DNA from 2 places in the Paraglaciecola sp. T6c genome. Region 2 is predicted to be linked to the other one. Evidence: predicted binding sites of a transcription regulator. Region 2 holds the regulator's gene; the other holds the start of a gene.
What was found. The regulator ArgR, encoded in region 2, controls arginine synthesis, uptake and breakdown. The targets are predictions, from matches to a motif close to ANTGAATANNTATTCANT.
Positions count from the first base shown of each region.

Region 1: the regulator ArgR is predicted to act here: its motif matches at 2,867-2,884, upstream of argE (acetylornithine deacetylase).

Region 1 covers NC_008228.1:1,172,024-1,182,010, forward strand. Annotated here, with positions in the region: gene PATL_RS04995 (ornithine carbamoyltransferase) at 1-745, opposite strand, end outside; gene argB (acetylglutamate kinase) at 755-1,528, opposite strand; gene argC (N-acetyl-gamma-glutamyl-phosphate reductase) at 1,525-2,553, opposite strand; gene argE (acetylornithine deacetylase) at 2,894-4,039, shown strand; gene PATL_RS05015 (Kelch repeat-containing protein) at 4,039-5,202, shown strand; gene PATL_RS05020 (methylglyoxal synthase) at 5,265-5,672, shown strand; gene PATL_RS05025 (Spy/CpxP family protein refolding chaperone) at 5,823-6,671, opposite strand; gene PATL_RS05030 (response regulator transcription factor) at 6,848-7,555, shown strand; gene PATL_RS05035 (ATP-binding protein) at 7,552-8,955, shown strand; gene PATL_RS05040 (alpha/beta fold hydrolase) at 9,088-9,987, shown strand, end outside.
Region 2 covers NC_008228.1:627,604-637,590, reverse strand. Annotated here, with positions in the region: gene PATL_RS02810 (chloride channel protein) at 1-1,263, opposite strand, end outside; gene PATL_RS02805 (DUF6776 family protein) at 1,377-2,075, shown strand; gene erpA (iron-sulfur cluster insertion protein ErpA) at 2,190-2,534, shown strand; gene PATL_RS02795 (calcium sensor EFh) at 2,844-3,944, shown strand; gene PATL_RS02790 (DUF2937 family protein) at 4,094-4,615, opposite strand; gene PATL_RS02785 (hypothetical protein) at 4,735-5,127, shown strand; gene PATL_RS02780 (DUF2726 domain-containing protein) at 5,265-5,870, shown strand; gene mdh (malate dehydrogenase) at 5,962-6,897, opposite strand; gene argR (transcriptional regulator ArgR) at 7,063-7,527, shown strand; gene PATL_RS02765 (endonuclease/exonuclease/phosphatase family protein) at 7,618-8,793, opposite strand; gene PATL_RS02760 (TonB-dependent receptor) at 8,863-9,987, opposite strand, start outside.

The DNA of each region.
Region 1 (9,987 bases), 540 kb from region 2:
TCGCTTCATCGATTTTGTATTTGCCAAACGCTTGTTTGATGGTCTCAAGTGGGGTGTCATCGCCCATCGAAATCCATGTGTCAGTATAAAGTGCATGAGCACCGTTAGCCGCTTCAACGTCGTGACTGATAACTAATTTGCCACCATTTTGCTCGGCTTTTTGCTGAGCAAGCGTGACAATAGCAGGGTCTACTTCATGGCCAGGAGGGGTAATGACAACCACCTCGCAACCTAACGTCACGCCCACAATCATCAAAGAGTGAGTGACGTTATTACCATCACCGATATACGCTAGTTTAACTTTGCTCAAATCGCCAAGACGTTCGGTTAAGGTTAAGTAGTCGGCCATGGCTTGGCACGGGTGGTACATATCACACAGTGCGTTGATAACAGGTACTTTGGCTGAACTGGCTAATTCTTCTAAGGTTGAGTGCGCAAAAACCCGTGCAACAATAGCGTCAGCCCAACAGGCAAGGTTGTTACCCATGTCTTTCACGTCTTCACGGCCTGCTAATTTATTTGACTGGCTGTCTAAATAAACAAGGTGCCCGCCTAGTTTGTTGATACCTATATCAAAGCTCACTCGGGTGCGCAGTGACGGTTTCTCAAATAAGGCAACAATTGATTTACCTGCCAAGGCTTGGCGGTAGTCAGCTGGATTATTCTTAATGGTGACGGCCAGTTGCAAGAGTGCATTGAGGTCTTTAGCAGACCAATCAGTGAACGACAGTAGATCCTTTTTCATGGAGGTACCTTAAATATTTGGGATTATGGTAGTGCCAACGGGTTCACCCGCCAGCAATCCTAAGAGTTGCTCTGGTGTTTGCCAACTGGCAATCGTGATGGGGCGCTGCAAGCTTGTTGCTGCATCGAGTGCGGCATCCACTTTTACTTGCATCCCATCTATGATCACGCCTGATTCGACTAATTCGGCAATGCCTTTAGCCGTAAGTTGGTTTATCAGGTTTTTATTGTGATCGAGCACACCAGGCACATTCGATAGCAACAACAAGTCAGCATTTAACAGCTGAGCAATAACCGTTGCCGCTTGATCGGCATTTACATTGAGTAAATTGCCTTTTTCATCGGCACCTATGGAGCTGATAATCGGCAGGATATTCGCCTCGAGCAATAAATTCAACATAGTCGGTGAATTTGCTTTCGCTACGCCCACTGCACCAAGGGCAGGATCGAGCACAGAGCAGCTTGTCATAGCGCCATCAGCCAAGCATAACCCGACTGGTGTGGTGTTAGCGCGAATGGCAAAAGCACAAAGTTGCTTATTGGCAGTCCCCGCCAAAGCGCCCGTAATATAAGGCATATGCTCAGGCGGCGTGACGCGTAAACCATTCACTTTAGTACTGGTAAATTGCAGAGCTTGCAACAACTGCTCAACCATAGGGCCGCCGCCATGCACGAGTACGACTGGGCGACTTTGCTGAAGTTGCTTAATAACCGTCAGCAATTGTAACGCTTCGGCGGTGGCTTGCATGAAAGCGCCACCGACCTTTATGACTAACGGGTTCATGCTGACACCTCGTGCACTAAGCCAAGTTGTGATGCGAACCCAAAGCGAAGGTTGGCACATTGTACCGCTTGAGAGGCCGCGCCTTTCAGTAGGTTATCGATGGCACTGGTCACAACCAAGTAACCTTTTTGGGTATCAAGCTTCCAGAATAAATCGCAGTGGGGTGTGCCTACAACATCATCCAACTTGGGCCAAGTATCGCGAATACGCACGATGGGGTGGTTCTGATAGGCATGACTGAATGCGTTTGCAACGGCACCTGCGTCTACATCAGCGTTTACTTTGACGGTAATGGTTGCCAAAATTCCCCGTTTGAAATTACCCAGATGAGGAGTGAATATGACTTCACGACCTAAGTAGGCGCTGATCTCAGGTTGATGACGATGACCTAGTACACCATAAGCTTGCAGGCTAACTTCGCAGAAACTACTGCCCATGGCTGCTTTACGACCAGCACCAGACACACCAGACACAGCATTAATAATAGGTAAATGACCATCAGCGATTAAGCCCGCTTCGTGTAAGGGCTTTAATGCACTCAGCGACGCTGTTGGGTAGCAACCTGGAACGGCAATAATATCAGCGCTTTTAATATCCTCTGCAAACCAATCCGCGAGACCGTAGACGGCTTGCTTTAAGCTGGCCGCTTGCTCATGAGCAAAACCATAGTAGTCCGCAAAAACCTGTTGGTCTTTGAGTCTAAACGCCCCTGATAAGTCAAACACTTTGGCTTTGCCCGATGATAGTACTGGCATCCAATCATGACTTGCCTCATGGGGGGTCGCTAGAAAAATCACGTCCATTTCGTTTGAAAGCGAATGCAAAACGTCGTCGGTTAACGGGATCAGTGGCAAATTGATTTGCCCGAATAGATAACCGTGTACGTCTCCGAGCTTTTTATCAGCATCTTGGCTTTTGGCTGATACATATAAGGCGTTTAATTCAAAGCGTGGGTGGCGATGAATTAAAGAGGCTAATTCGGCACCGGTATATCCACTGGCGCCGACAATACAAGTTTTGATCATAAAACGTATATCTCTAATAGTCGTGTGACTTAATGTTACTAAATGAAGGTGACAAAAATAAAAAATCACCCAAGACCTTTAGCAAATACTAAAGGTCTGGGTGAGCTAAACGCTACAGACCTCGACTTATCGTCGATACAACATGCTGGCGAAGCTAGGCAGGGAATCGAATTGTGACGTTATTGAAATCATATGCGAAATTAAACCGAATTAAGATATTATGTCTAAATAATCTAGACCAAATATGTATTTGCAAAGTGGCTAAATCATGTTGGCGATAAGCATGCCATGTGTTATATATTTATGCAAATAAAATGAATAATTATTTAAAGGGAGGCTTATGCCGTCTTTGTCTTTTTTAGAACGTTATGCACATATCATCAATACTCCCTCTATTAGCGCCTTTAGTGCAGATTTAGACCAATCAAACCGCGCCATTATCGATCTGCTAGCGGGCTGGTTTAAAGACTACAATTTCCACATAAGTATTCAACAAGTGCCCAATGCGCGAAATAAGTACAACATGCTAGCTAAAATTGGCAGTGGTGAGGGGGGGCTACTACTATCCGGCCATTCGGATACTGTGCCCTTTGACGACAATAAATGGCAATTTGACCCTTTTAAAGCACAAGAAAACGATGGCAAGTTATACGGTTTAGGCACCTGTGACATGAAAGGTTTTTTTGCATTCATCTTAGAAGCGATTCAAGACATTCCTCTAAAAGACTTAAAGAAGCCTTTGTATATTTTGGCTACTGCAGATGAAGAAACGTCCATGGCGGGAGCGCGGTTTTTTGTGGAGCAACAATTGATTAAGCCAGACATGGCGATCATCGGTGAGCCCACAGAACTTAAGCCGATCTTTAAGCACAAAGGGCATATGGGGCATAGCCTGAATATTCAAGGTAAAGCAGGGCATTCAAGCGATCCAGCAAAAGGGGTCAATGCGATTGAGATCATGTACCAAGCCATAGGGAAACTTATCGCTTTAAAACAACAGTTGTCTGAAAATCATAGAGATGATGCCTTCAGCGTGCCAGAGGTGACTATGAATCTCGGGCATATTCACGGGGGCGATGGGGAAAACCGTATTTGCGGACACTGCCAATTAAATTTTGATTTGCGCGCTATTCCCTCACTAAGTGACGAAGAAGCCATTGCCATGATTGACGAAGCACTTGCCCCGCTGATGCAAAAATACCCACAGCGCATTACTCGTGAGGCGATGTACGAAACAGCGCCAGCTTTTGGTTGTCGAAATGAGCAGGGTATTCTTGAATTGGCCAAAAAACTAACGGGCTTTGATCCTGTCAGTGCTAATTACGCCACCGAAGCGCCATTTATCAATCAATTAGGCTGCGACACCATTGTATTAGGCCCTGGCAGTATTGATCAGGCCCATCAACCAGATGAGTTCATCTCGTTGCATTATGTTGACCCAACCGTCACATTACTGCGTAACTTCATCAAGCAGGTCTGCTTTTAATGGCCGAGTTGATTCAGGACATGGCACAACGAGTTAATTCAGCAACGTCAGTAAGCCTTTTCATAAAATCACTGGGGGCGGCGGTAATGATTTTATCGGCAAGTGCAATTGGGGGACAAAATGCTAACGCTGAATCAAAGATAAAGGGACGCTACCCAGCAATGCCTGAACCAGTTACCAACAATGCGGTGGTCAAAGTCGATACTGAAAATGGTCATTTTTTGTTATCTTTCATGGGGCTAGGAGCTGGTAAAACGCATGACGATGTTCACAACAAAGTGTGGGCCCTTGAACTTGCAGGTGAGTCATTTACGCCAAGCAAAGCTTGGCAACAAAAATCACCGGTGCCGTCGAGTTTACCCCAGTCTGGTCGCTTAGCCAGTATTGCCGTTGGTGTAGGCGATATGGCACTTTTGTTTGGTGGTTACACCGTTGATGCTGCGCATAATGAAGTGTCAAGCCCAGACAACTTTCGCTATGACGTTGTTACGGATACCTACTACCCCATAGCTCAGACGCCAGTGCCCGTGGACGATGCAGTCGCACTCGTTTTTCAGCAACGTTACGTATATCTGATTAGCGGTTGGCATAATGACGGTAACGTCAATTTAGTCCAAATTTACGATGTGAAAACAGATTCATGGCATCAAGGTTCGCCTTTTTTAGGTAATCCCGTTTTCGGTCATGCAGGTGCGATTGTGGGGGAAAATATTATGCTTTGTGATGGCGTTAAGGTGGATGCTCAACCAGATAAACGGCGTACGTTTTCCGCAGAACCAGCTTGCTACCACGGAACGATTGACAAGAGTGATATCAAAAAAATTGATTGGCGCACAGTAGCGCACCCTACATCGAGTGCACGTTATCGTATGGCTGCAACCGGTAATGTTGCCAGTAATTCAGCCATCTTCGTGGGCGGTTCAGATAACCCATACAATTATAACGGCACGGGTTACGATGGTGAGCCATCAAGTCCGAGCAATGAGGTGTGGCGCTACGACTTTACTCAGTCGAGTTGGAATGTCTCCCACACGGACTCGCCTACTATGGATCACCGGGGCTTATTGGCCGTGGGCATAGGGGAAAATAAGCATTTTGTCACGCTAGGTGGAATGATAGAGCAGCAAAAAGTATCAAACGCTGTACATCGCATCGATTTATAGGGCGCTACAGCGCTACTGTGATTTCACAAAACGATTTTTAAAAAAGATTTATTGAGGAAGGTATGCAAAAGACGTTAGCGCTGGTCGCGCATGATCATAAAAAGCCAGAGCTTATCCGCTGGTCACTAGAGCATAAAGCAGAGCTAGAAAAACATAACTTAGTGGCGACAGGCACGACAGGGGGCTTACTACAAGAAGCGTTAAACTTGCCCGTTACGCGATATAAGAGCGGCCCACTAGGCGGCGACCAACAAATAGGGGCATTGATCGCCGAAGGTAAGTTAGACGCTTTGATTTTCTTTTGGGATCCCTTGAACCCAGCCCCCCATGACCCAGACGTAAAAGCGCTGTTGCGTTTGTGCTCAGTATGGAATTTGCCGGTAGCGTGTAACACTTCTACAGCGGATATGTTGATCACCTCGCCGCTATTTATCGAGGGATTATACGAGCGGGCAGTGCCGGAGTTTTAAGGTATAACAAAAAATAGAGTGACTCAGGGAGAGTCGCTTTGTCACAGTTTTTAATCGCAAGGATAAAAGTCGCGTTAAAGTCGTTTTATAAGATGCGGTGCATAAGCGGAAAAAAACCTAGCAAGCACACTTATTACAAAAAGTTGAACGTTAGCTATCGGCTTTTCCAAATGAATTACGCTTTTTACTCTCTCGTTTATGCCGACTTTCCATCATTCTATGGAGTGTTATCTGTTGTTCGCTGGTCAGTGCATTCCAAAACGTGTGCTGATTTTTAGCCCTAGTAAGAGCATGTTCATAGCGCCGTACTTCGGTTTCGGCTTGTAAGGCTGTCCAACTAGTTTCGCTCAGACTTTCACTGGTCACTATCGCAATAACTTGTGCCTCAAATGTCTCCCTAGCAAATTTGTTTGCTTCTTTATCCGCTTCTTCAGCAGCGCGTTGTGCTTTAAATAGAGCTTGTTGCTCCTCGGTTAGGTTAAGTGTTTCGAAGTGCGCTGCTTGGCGTTGTGCCTCAGACATGATGGGTATGCTGTTACCCCGTGTTTTGCTCTGCTGTAACTTGGCGGCATGTCCTTTTTCTTGCTGCTTAGCATTTAATTCGACCAAGAACGCTTCTTTCTGGCCATCGTCTAAAATCTGCCAAATTTGCTGCTGAGTTTTAATATCCAGCCACATTAGCTGATTTTGTAAGTGTTGTTCAGCATGAATAGCGCTGCTTATTTCACTTTGAACCCATACATCACTTTGTATTAAATTGCGTAAGCTCTCACGCATAGATCTTTGGTCTGGCTGATAGGTATCTTTTGTCGCACGGTTTTGTTTTAACAGTAATCGAACGTCTTGACGTTGTGCGCCGGTTAAATCTAACTTTTTTAAAATTGGGCGTAAGGGTATTTGGCCATTATGCGGCGAAGGTTTTGCAATAGCGACATGCTGAGTCAACAGGAATGCCAAAGCAACGGCGATGGGGGTAAATAATGATTTTAACGTTCGCACTGAATATGCCTTACTATAGTGAAATACAAAAAAAGGTTAGCACCACCAGCGCAAAGAAACGCAAAGCCAGTGTAAAGATTAAGTAAATAGACAATCGAGTAGCGACAATTTCGGTATTATTTTATGGGTTTTCGCGCGTCTATTGTTAGGCCGCTAGAGTTTGAAGGAAAGTGTTCATGCTAGAAAAGTCTTTGTTGCTGATCGATGACGATCAAGCACTCACCGAGTTGTTACAGGAATACCTAAGCGCGCAAGGATACACGATTCATGTGGCAAGTGATGGGGAGGCCGGCCTGTTAGCTGCGAAATCAGGGCAGCACTATGATTTAATCATTTTGGATGTAATGCTTCCTAAAGTAGACGGGTTCGAAGTATTAAAACGTTTACGTAGTACACATGTTACCCCTGTGTTGATGTTAACTGCCAAAGGCGATGATTTTGATCGAATATTAGGCTTGGAACTCGGTGCCGACGACTATTTGGCAAAACCTTTCAACCACAGAGAGTTATCGGCCAGAGTGAAAGCTATTGTGCGCCGTGTAGATATTCAAGCCGGCTTGCAAAGCGACAAGCAAAAACAAAACACAATCGAAATTGGTGATGTGGAGTTAAATATTGCAGCGCAAACTGTCGCATGTAACGCCCAGCAAGTGGAGTTGACCGGCACCGAATTTGCGGTGCTGAAACTGTTGATGAGCTGTAGCCCGGATCTCGTGCCTAAACAGGCAATAAGTGAGCAGGTATTAGGTCGAAAGCTAGCCGCTTTTGATCGCAGTATTGATATGCACGTGAGCAATTTACGTAAGAAATTAAGTCATTTTAGTGACCATGACAAAATCAAAACCCATCGAGGGGTAGGATACGTCTATTTGGGTGAAATATGAGGCGTCTTCTATATTTAAACCCATTTCGAAGTTTGTATGGTCGTATTTTTTTGTGGTTCTGGGGCACAACTATCGTCATGATCGTCGGTGCTTACTGGATTATGCAAAATATTGCTCCACCAGTTGAATATTTACCCATGGATGATAAGCAGCATTTCATGCTGGAAAACTCGGTTAGAGCTTTGCAGCGGCAAGTTTCCCGTAGCCCAGATGGTGAGCCGTTAGAGAATATTCTTGAACGCACCAGTCAGCGCGGTAAGTTGATGATGATTTTGCTCAATCCAAAAACCAAGTCGTTCACACTCAAGGGGCCGTTACCACGCTTACCCAATGAAAAGCCCTTTCTCGATTTAATTGGCTCTGCAAATCCATTGCGCATTGCAACACCTATCGGCGATATGTTTGGCCCAATGGCGACCGATATTGCTGGCACCGAATATTTGTTATTTGTAGGACGAATACGGCCCATGGGTTTCGCTAGCGATATGCGCCACCGCCCACCCTTATTGCTTATCTGCCTGGTATTGTTAATAAGTGCGGTATTGTGCTCATTAATTGCTTGGTCACTTGTAAAACCATTAAAACAATTGCAAGTGGCCACTAAGCGCATGGCTAGCGGTGCACTTAGCAGTCGAGTTGGATCTGCCAGCTATAGAGGCGATGAAATAGGGCGCTTAGGGCGAGATTTTAATTATATGGCAGAGCAGGTGGAGACTTTGCTTAATGGGCAAAAGCGTCTATTGGCAGACATATCTCACGAATTACGCTCTCCATTAACGCGGATGCAACTCGCCATTGGTATCGCTCAGCAACAAGAGCCGTCGAGCAACACAAAAAGTAACGAGCAAGCATTAGCTAGAATTGAAAAAGAAGCGCATCAGATGGAGCATATGGTCGCTCAAGTGTTGATGTTGTCGCGATTAGATAATAACGCTCGGGATTCGAAAAAGCAGCCGGTGAGTTTTGATACACTTTTAACAGAGCTATTAGCCGACTGCGAGTTCGAAGCCCAATCACAAGGCAAAACGTTAACGGTAGATATTGATTCTGATGCGAAAATAAATGCTGACGAAGATTTATTAACAAGCGGTATTGAAAATGTTCTGCGCAACGCCGTGAAATACGCAAATCAGCAGGTGTCTTTCACCCTGAAAATTGACGGCCCTGACGTTAACTTAGTTATTTGTGATGACGGCAAAGGCATACCGGATTCAGATTTAGAGCATATCTTTCAGCCCTTTTACCGTGTTTCAAGCGCAAGAGAGCGAGACAGTGGTGGAATAGGGTTAGGCTTGGCAATTGCCAGTCGCGCCATTGCTGCACATGAGGGCACAATTGAAGCCCGCAACCGAGTTAAGGGTGGCTTGAGCGTGCATATTCGATTGCCGATAATGGCTTAGCGCCTTGACCAATTACTTTTTCAGCTCGAATTTGCTGAGCCCCATTATTTTTTTGCACGGTCTACCTTTGTGTTCTGCACTATTAACCTCTGGTAAGCTAATACCATAGAGTGATAAATAGAGTAATAGCCGTTGAGTGAATACCAAATAAGTTCAGAAAAGCAACTGGAACGGACGTATCAAGAAAAAATAAAACCCTTAATGCGTTCTCTGACCAAAGGCGATTTTATGGGGCATTCAGGTGTAAACATTAGTTATGCCTATTTGTGTCATCCGCACGCGATTGGTGCCGTGGCTATCTCTACAGGGCGAATTGAGTCTTGGGTTAAATATCAAGAAGTCATGTTCGACTTATATCAAAATGGATATTCGGTGTTCATTCATGATCACCGTGGTCAAGGCTTATCAGGGCGCATGACCCGCAACCCCCATATGGGTTTTGTGGACGATTTTACCGATTACGTTGCTGACTTTAAGCTGTTTTACCAGAAAATCATTGAGCCTAACACGCAGCATAGGCCTCAGTTATTGTGCCACTCTATGGGGTGTGCAATTGGGGCTTTGTATGTTTTAGCGCATCCGCAAGATTTCGCTCAACTAATTGTGTGTGCCCCTATGTTTGGCATTCGCCCCGCGTTACCTAATTGGCTGGCGAGTATTTTAATAGGCGCAAACTTGCTTATTAGTCGCGGTTTAGGTCATGACGCTAGTTATTTTCTTGGCCAAAAAAATTATCAGGAAACCGAGTTCGCGCTTAATGAGCTCACCCACAGCGAAATACGTTATCGCCTCTTCAGAGACGAGTATAATTTGCAACCAGAAGTGCAATTAGGAGGTGTGACCGGGCATTGGTTGCGAGCAGCCCTAAAAGCGATGGATGCCATTGAAGCTCAAGCGAGTCAAATATCGATCCCCGTTTGGGCCATTCAAGCAGAGGCGGATACAGTGGTGGACAACAAAAGGCAAAGTCGTGTATTAGCCAAATTGCCCCATTGCGAAGTACAACAAATTTTTGGTGCTCGGCACGAAATG
Region 2 (9,987 bases):
CTGGCGGATGAAGATAGAGCTGTTTCCAAGAAACTGAGTCGAAGTTACATAGGCAGGCACAATAACTAAGATAGCGGGCAAGATAAGTTCAGGGCTATAGGATAACTCCATCACGGCTGACAGAGCGGCTAGCGGAGCATGCACTACAGACGTCATCAAACCGGCCATGCCAAGCAGAGCAAAGCTACCGCTGAGTTGTTCCATATTATCTACAGCCAGTCCCAACGGGGCAGCCAATAAGGCTCCACTTAACATACCCAGTACGAATACCGGCCCCATGATCCCACCTGGAACCCCTAGCCCAATGGCAATAATAGTGATAAAAAACTTAGCGCAAAGCACCGCTACCAGTAAAACAACATCTTGCTGCTGTAGCACCATGTCATGTACAGAAAAGAAATGCGCGCCTAACGCTTGGGGCAGTATGTAACCCACTGCGCCGGTAATCAAGGCGGCAATAAGCAAGCGCTTTATCATGTTAAAACGCTGAAAAATATGCATAACTTTCATCAAGGCATTGTTGAAAAGAGTCGCTAACGCACCGAGCAATATTCCAAACAAAATCAAATACAGGTATATCCAGCGGCTGAATTCAAAAAATTCTATAAAGTCGAGCTCTTGCGCTTGACCAAATACCGCTCTGGTCATCACGGTGCCACAAGCCGCCGCTAACATGATAGGAATAAAAATATGGATCTTATATTCGCGCAGTACCACTTCCATTACGAAAATGACGGCAGCAAAAGGTGTATTAAACGAAGCAGATATACCAGCGGCGATTCCGCATCCCGACAAGATGCGAATACTGTTATCAGGCAGTTTTAACCATTGTCCAAAAAAACTACTACCTGCTGCGCCTAAGTGCACCGATGGGCCTTCTCTACCAACAGAAAAGCCGCTCGCTAATGCGAATGCACCACCAAAAAATTGATTGACCGTCGTACGAAAAGGGATATGTCCGAAGCGTTTTTTAACGCGGTGGATCACAAAAGGAATACCCATTCGGTAATGCTTAAAACCAGTAAGGTAGGCAACACACAAAATAAGCACTACGCCTATAACAGGCATGATCGCCCGCTCTAGAGTAGATAATGTCGTAAAATTATTCACTTCATCAAGATAAATAAGCTGCAGCCATTCCACGCTTAAGCGGAATAATATGATCACCGATGCAGCGCAAACACCGCCAATAATACCCAATACGCACAATTGAATAGAGGTGCGCGGTGTAGCCAGCTCTTGTCGAAAAGCATTAAGGGACATATATTAGCGCTATTAATACGTTAGGGAATGACAGCATCTTACCACAAGCCGCTGTAATGTAAGGAATTACCTTATATTTCTGGTTTTATTGTGCTGGCGAGGTAAAGTAATTTGTGAATTATACAGAGTTAAAACAGCGCTTCGGCCCTTATCAGTTTTACGCCTTATGTTTAGTTATTCTATTATCAACCGGCTACTTAGCTTTTTCTTTTGGCTATAGACTCAGTGATGAACAACAAACACTCTTAAAGCAGCTTAAAAATAGTAGCGAGAGTCTGCGGCTAGAGAACGCGGAGCTATCACGCCAAGTAAATGTAATGAGTGTTGAGTTAGATATTGCGACGACCACCCAAAAAAAACTCGCTGAAGAAACAGAACTTGCGCTCGCTCGGGAAGTATCTTTGCGTAAAGAGCTTGGATTTTATCAACAAGTGATGGCCCCTGAGCTAAGTGCGACAGGCTTAGGTATTGATGGATTCGCTGTCGAGAAAACCTTAAGTGAAAACTATTATCGCTTTAAATTAGTACTTTTACAGCAAGATAAAATCAAAGCTACGCTCAATGGTACTGTACAATTAGTGATACATGGCAGTGAAAATGGACACCCCAAAAGCTATCCTTTAACGTCACTCAGCGACCAAGGTCCACTAACATTTCGCTTTAAATACTTCCAAATGTTAGAGCAGGAATTTACCTTACCAATGGACTTTTTAGCCGAAAAAGTGGTCATCACTGCTGATGTTTATAAATACAAACGTAAACTCGGTGAACTAAATAAAACCTTTGATTGGGTACTATCGACGAGCGAATAGTTGATAAGATTAGTCAGGTATTAGATAATAGCGGCATTATGTAGCTCGCTTACAGTAAAATCTTAAGATCCGCGCTATCCCCTATTCACTTATTTGTATACACAGAGGTAATTTATGTCGGTGCAAACAGCAGTTCCAATCGAATTCTCCGACGCCGCCGCACGTAAAGTTAAGGCGCTTGTCGAGGAAGAAGAAAACCCTAATTTGAAATTACGTGTTTATGTTACTGGTGGTGGTTGTTCAGGTTTTCAATACGGCTTTACCTTCGATGAAAAAGTAAATGACGGTGACACGACCATAGACAAAGATCAGGTGACCTTGGTGGTTGACCCCATGAGCCTTCAGTACCTATTAGGTGGCGAGGTTGATTACACTGAGGGTCTTGAAGGCTCTCGTTTCTTAGTCAATAACCCAAATGCGACCACGACATGTGGCTGCGGCGCTTCTTTCACCGTATAACCCCCGCTTATCAAACGTGAGACTGTAACGTGCGGTTTCACGCGCCTTTTTAATGCTCTTGGGTACTATTTTCTTCCCCGCTTTTTCTCCCGTGCTTTTTCTCCCATTTTTTTCTCCTATATTGCTTGATGAATTTTTTTCATTTTGCGACTCCATTATTACGCAACATACTGTTAACAGAAAGAACTGAATATTGGTAACTAGCTGAATAATATGAGAATTATTTAGTGGCACGAGATATGTATTATCGCCTTTGAAAGTCACATTTGTGTATTTTTATATGCAGATATACGAACCAAGGATTTGATTATGAAGAAACTCACCTTAGCATCGATTATTACCAGTGTATTAGCTACCTCAGCATTTGCGGCGCAACAGGATACGACGACTCAAGAAAGTGCGGGGCAAGAAAGTGCAGGGCAAGAAAGTACACCGCAAGCTACCGATAGTAATTTCGCGACGTTAGACACCAATGAAGATGGCGCCATTTCACAAGGTGAAGCCAGTAAAGATAATGTTTGGAATTATTTTGTCAAAGTCGATGAAGACGAGAACGGACAATTAAGCCCCAGAGAGTTTAACACCTATGCCAGCATTTACAGTAAAGCGGACATAGGATTGGCAGATACAGTTGTCACAGGCAAAAATGCCAACACCACTGATTCAAGCGACCAACTTTCCACATCTGGCACTAACGCAGCGATAGGTGATACATCAGAGTCGATGGCCAAAGCCGACAAAGACATGGTCGGTACCGAAAGCGCTGCAAAAGAAGCAAACGATAACCCCGAAGACATGGCCGACACGCAATTAAGTCAAGCCAAGCAAAATGCCATTTCGGCCAACGCACAAAACAGTAATGCAAAGCTTGATACCCAACTAACTGAACATGATAGTCATGATGACGTAAATGCCAGTGCAGGTGCAGGCATAAATAACAAAATGAAAGACGCAGAATCAAACGTCCAAAATGCACTTGATAATGCCAAAGAGCTAAGCGCGAAAGGACAAAGCCCACTCGATCACAGTGCAGATGCAATGAACAAAGAGCTCGAATCCACCGGGGTCGAAGGCCACGCAAATGAAGTCCCAGCGAAAAGCGAAACAGAACAGCAAAATTTGGCAGCTTCGTCGGATGTATCCATCAACGCAGATTTAGAAAGTAACAACCCTGCACTGAAAGCGCCTGATCAACCAGCCCCGGTCGAGCAAGAATTTTCAGAGGTAGATACGGACGCTGACGGATTTATCAGCAAAGAGGAAGCAAAAAATGCAGAAATATCAGAGCACTTTGACAACGCAGATATAAACAGTGATGACAAAATTAGCCAAGAGGAATACGACACCTTTGTTAAGGGGCAGCAATTAACCATGCGTTATTCCGTTCGCTATCCTTATGAATCAGAATAAACGCAATTATTTCGATAGGTGCAATTAACTGCATTCAGCCGGTTTGTCATCACGCAAGCCGGCTTTCACTTTTCCTGTATGACTTACGGCTATCAATCTTTATAAAAAACGAAACACTAAGAGTAAGTGAGCGCTCACATCAGCTCCAATTAATTGCGTTTACGTACCGCGTGAAAGCACACTGAGCAAGTTTTTGCACTTATACCTATCGTCATATCAAACAGGGCTGCAAACAATAATGCGATACATATCCCCCACCCTAACGCTACAGGGTTCAATGGCACCGTGTAACTATATTGAGTGATCGTCTCTTGTAAAATTTGAGGGTTGTATTGAGTTGCCAAATAATACGCACGTTGTACGACGCCCTTGTTTAAATTGTCCCATTGAACTTGCAGCAGGCTGGCACGGCTAAAAATAAGCTGAACATTCTTAGCATCTTGGCGGAATATCGCATCTTCACTTTGCTGATAATGACGAATTAATTTTTGCATATCGCCTTTGAAGTAACGCTTTGCCGTTTGCTCAAAGCCAGCTAAATTTTGTTTCGCTTCAAGTAAGTGAGCGTCAACGCGTTTCTGATACTGGTCAATAAAGACTGGGATTTGTACGCCTGAAAGTAATCCAATGGCAAAAACAGCCAAACGCAAATACTCTCGAACAATATTCATTTACCCTCCTCCAACCGCGCTATACGCATAAATGGGATGCTATACCTAAGATACGGTATCAGAGATTGTCAGTTATTCATCATAAATCTATTATGCTGGTACTTTATACGGAGTATCAGATGGGGAATACAATAGCAGTCGTTAAACGCAGCACGCTTTGCTTACTTATTAGCGGAGTATACTCGGGCGTCCTAAGCGCACAAAACCACGCGCTAAACGCTGACAGTGGTGCCCCAACGACTTGCCCCGCGGCTTTTCATGGGATTGATATACCAACAGACGCCAGTGCTTGCCTTTTATTTGCCGACGCGCTTCCAGCATCATTAACCTACCATAGCAAACAGACTCCCAATGATCTTCTCGCGTTTTTCCGACAGCATATTGATGGGCCAATCTCACAAAAGTTATCCCAAAATCGCATTCTTATACGCCTGCAAAACGACCACAAAATTATTGTTATTTCCCCAGATGGAGCAGGCAGCCAAGTAGATATACTTATCAACTCTAAATAAATGGGGATTGATAAATGGGGATTAAAAGCCCCAGCTAATAAAACGGACAGACCTCTGGCACTCTCTTTGCAATATCTCCTATAGACATCAACACAGGCGGAAACTGTCAAAAATTTGGCAGGCCCATAGGAGCAGGTATGGAATTGGCAATTATCTTAATGATGATATTGATTGTGGTGGCAATCGGTGCAGTGAAATTAAATGAACCCAGCTTAACCTTCCCGTTTAAAAAGAAGACTAATTTATTTACTCCTGTAGAGCGCAGCTTTCTGGCTCTTATCGATGAGGCTGTGGGCAACCAATTTAGAGTAATGTGCCGAGTTAAACTGTCTGATGTGGTCGCCACAAGGGAAAGCACCAGCAAGAAAGCAGGCAAAAGTGCATTGAGTCGTACGAGCGGCCGCCATTTAGATTTTGTTTTATGCTCAAAAGCCGATATGTCACCTGTGGTGGCTATAGACTTAGTGCATGCCACACAAAACGGCAAAGACGGCTATAAACGCCAACGCGATTGGTTTGTCAGCGGGGCACTAGATGCGGCTCGGATTCCCCATGTGCGCATTAAAGTGCGCTCAGGGTATACCGCGCATGATATACGCCAGTGCATTGATGCCAAATTAGCGTCAGTGCGTATTGCCTCAAAAAGCACCCCATTAGTTGCAGGCACTGCAGGTCAAGTTAAAGATCCTAACATCGCCACACGCCCAACGAAGCCTTTAGGTCAAGATCCTATGGCGGCTTAACCTCAAAGGACGTTGTGCAGTATTGATTTGCTGAATAGCAGATATAAAAAAACCAGCATCTGCTGGTTTTTTTTGATTTTAGGAAAATGAATTAGTTATTAACGAATTCAACACCTAGTTTTATGTCGCCACGTAGGCCTTCAAGCATTGACTCTTTTGCTTTTTGCTCGAAGTCACTTAGCTCACCGTAAGGTAGAATTTCTTCTACGCCATTCTTGCCCAAACGAACTGGGTGTGAGAAGAATTGTGCGTCATCACTGTTGGTTTCAACATAGGTGTATTCAACCACATTTTCACCGCGCATTGCAGATACAAGCGACAAACAGAAACGAGCAGCGGCTTGGCCCATTGATAAGGTAGCTGATCCGCCGCCTGCCTTAGCTTCAACCACTTCTGTACCTGCATTTTGGATACGAGTCGTCAAACTAGCAACTTCTTCATCAGTAAACTCAACACCTTCCACCTGAGAAAGCAGAGGAAGAATAGTGGTACCGGAATGGCCACCGATAACAGGAACATGCACGTTGGCAGGGTTCAAGTCACGTAAATTGCCCACAAAAGTTTCAGCACGAATAACATCTAGTGTTGTTACACCGAATAATTTGTTCTTGTTGTATACACCCTTAGCCTTCAACGCTTCTGCAGCAATTGCCACAGTCGTGTTAACCGGGTTAGTGATGATGCACAAACAAGCTTCTGGGCAATTGTCCGCAACACTGTCAACTAGGTTTCTAACGATACCAGCGTTGATGTTGAACAAATCAGAACGGTCCATACCCGGCTTACGTGGAACACCAGCAGGAATAAGAACAATGTCACTGCCTGTTAACGCTTTAGCTAGGTCGTCTTTACCAAAACCTTCAACTTTTACGTCAGTAGGGATATGACTTAAATCAACCGCAACACCAGGTACGACAGGGGCTACGTCGTAAAGGGCTAGCTCTGTACCAGCTGGCAATTGAGTTTTTAACAACAATGATAATGCTTGGCCTATACCGCCAGCTGCACCTAATACCGCTACTTTCATAATTCTCTCCTGTGGAATGCTAATCAATTCGCGAACGAAACACTAATGCAAGACCCGCGAAAAAACAAATAAATGCTGAGCTGAAAATGTTCGAATTTGAATGTGAGGGCAAATTGCTTAAGTTCAAGTACTAAGGCAAAATAGCCACTATAAATAGAGGAATATATGGCTACTCATAAGCAAGAAGAACTCATCAAGGCATTTAAGGATATCTTAAAGGCCGAAAACTTTGGCTCTCAAGGGGATATTGTCGACGCACTCAAAACGCAAAACTTCGACAATATCAGTCAATCCAAAGTATCCCGTATGCTCAGTAAGTTCGGTGCAGTGCGAACGCGTAATGCCAGAGGAGACATGGTCTATTGTTTACCTCCAGAGCTAGGCATGCCTACGGCTCGCAGCCCGCTTCGTCAATTAGTGTTAGATATAGTGCACAACAATGTGATGATCATCATCCGCACAAGTCCAGGAGCGGCGCAGCTCATTGCTAGATTGTTAGATTCCTTGAGTCAAAAAGATGGCGTTTTAGGCACAATTGCGGGCGACGATACGATTTTTATTGCTCCGTCTGATATCAACCAAATTGAAGAAATCCGCATGCGTGTCGAAGCGTTATTCGAAAATGTATGACGCGGCATGTTGCCTGAACACACTAGAGCCTGTACACACACTAGGACTGTACAGGCTCATCACTAACGTTTAGAACGCCGTTGAGCGCTATCACTCAGTAACGTCTACATCTACCCACACCAAGCGATGATCGGATGATGCCTGGCGATTTTGGATCAATCGATAGCTAGCCTCGTCAGATGTTGGCCAAAATACGCCACTGGTGCTTACCTCACCCAGCTTCTTACTAGGAAGAACATAATCAGCCCGCATACGCCAAAAAGCGGTATGAGAAGCTCCCAGAGCGTTTTCAGGGCTATGCACTGCGCCGCCTGCACTCATAGGAATATTGTGGCTATTCACCTTTGAATTTTTAAGCAATGAGCCAATGCCGTCTTTGTGACCATCACCTTCTTCAGCAGAGGCATTCAAGTCACCCAAGACGACAAAATGCTCACTTCTTAGTCCGCCCCTTTGCTGTTTATCATCATAAATATAATCAGCGCCCTTACCACCCGATATGTAATCAGTCCAAAAACGGATCTCATCGTGGTTTCGCTTTCCATTTCGGTTTTCCGGGCCATCAAAAACCGGCGGTGTGGGGTGGCTTGCTAGAACATGAACTAGCTTACCATCGATGCTGATGGGTACATCCCAATGGGACTTAGACGACAACCTAAATATGGCTTTTGCCTGAGGTGAGTACCAATCTGCCCCCTCTTCAGTTTTTACACTATTAAGTAGCCCGTTAGGCATATCCTTCCACAGAAAGTGTTGAAACGTTCTTAATTGTTCACGCTCAATGGGAAAACGACTGAGTAAAACCATGCCGTATTGCCCTGGATACAAACCAAAAGCAAAGGTATCGCCACCATTGTCAGTGGACGTTCCATTATGGTTAAGGTCGACCCCAGAAGGCACGCCCGTATTCACAGGTGCGATGTAGTAATAAGGGTAATCAATGCTCTTGGTGCCTAGCTGAGAGACGGCCAAATAGTGACTGATAAATGCTTTTACACCCTTATCATCATCTGAGGTGTAATCAAACTCATTCAGTAAAATAATATCAGGGCGCACACGCTGAATAATCTCAGCAATGTTCTTAATCTGTTGGTTGTCGCCGCTCTGCAAGTTTTCAAACAATTCCTGGCCGGTCGGCGTTACTCCTTTAGGCAAGTAATTACTCGCCTCCATACTCACGTTAAACGTCGCGATCCGCACTGTTTTCGCTTCCGGCACTAAAGGAACTCCTACAAGTAAAACCAATAATCCAAAAATTCTATGCATATTTACATCCTCAACACCAATAAAAAAGCCGGCTACAAGAGCCGGCTTTCAATCATAATCATTTAATGATTAGAATCTGTAGTTAACACCGATACGCATTTCCCACAAAGATGCATCACCTTGGCGACTTTGAGGAGATGAATTACCTATTGTCGCAGTATTGAAAGAAACTTCTTCCAAGATACCCCAATCATCGTTAAGGAAGTTAGTGAAGTTATCCATGGTTAAGCTCACCGTTGCCGAGTGACCATCAGCAAATGCTGGTATCTCTTGTCTTACCGCAATATCAACCTTGGTCCACCAATCACTCTCTTGATCGTTACGCTCCGCTCCGATAGGTAGCACACTATTGCTATCTAGATACGGTGTAAATCCAAAAGCACTATTGCCGTCATCTTGAGATAGCGTGAAGCTATATGGTCGACCTGATTGCGCCAACGCATACATGTTGAAGCGTGTTTCTAAACCTGCAAATAGCTCTACTGCGTAACTAAAGTCTGCAGTGAAACGATGCTCAATATTCCAATCTGACAATGAAGATACATCTTCATTAGGGTTAGTAAACGCACGATATTGATAGTTAGAAAATGCAACCGAGCTGGTCATAGGCTGCACATCTTCAGCATGGTTATACGAGTAACCAGTTACTAAGCGCAAGCCGTTATCCCAAGTTTTCTCTAGAGTACCAGTCAGTGAATATGACGTTGACACCTCATCAGAATTTGTCAATTCAAGTGAGCCATAACCGTTTCTGTCATAATCCACATAACCAGCATCGGTTATGCCAACTTCTTCAATACCAACGTATTTTATCATCGCTTGGTCTTGTGTAAACGACACTAATAAATCTGCATTTAAAACATAATCTGAGTCAGTAACATGAGTGATACCCGCTGATACTTTCCACTCACTTGGCATTTTAAAATCTGGATCTAAATTATTTGACTCGAAGTTACCTGCGTTACCGTTGTCTAACAAGTCATCAAGTTCAGATGGAACACCATAACCTGGTCCAACCGGTGCGCCATCTTCAACATTAACCCAAACAACATCGTCATCGAATAAGCTGCGAGAGCCATCATCATAACCAAAATCGCCGCCGTCTACTTCACCGCCAGTTACATTGGTATTTTGATAGTTATTGGTCATCCATACGTTCGGGTTACCACCAGAGAATAGACCAACACCACCACG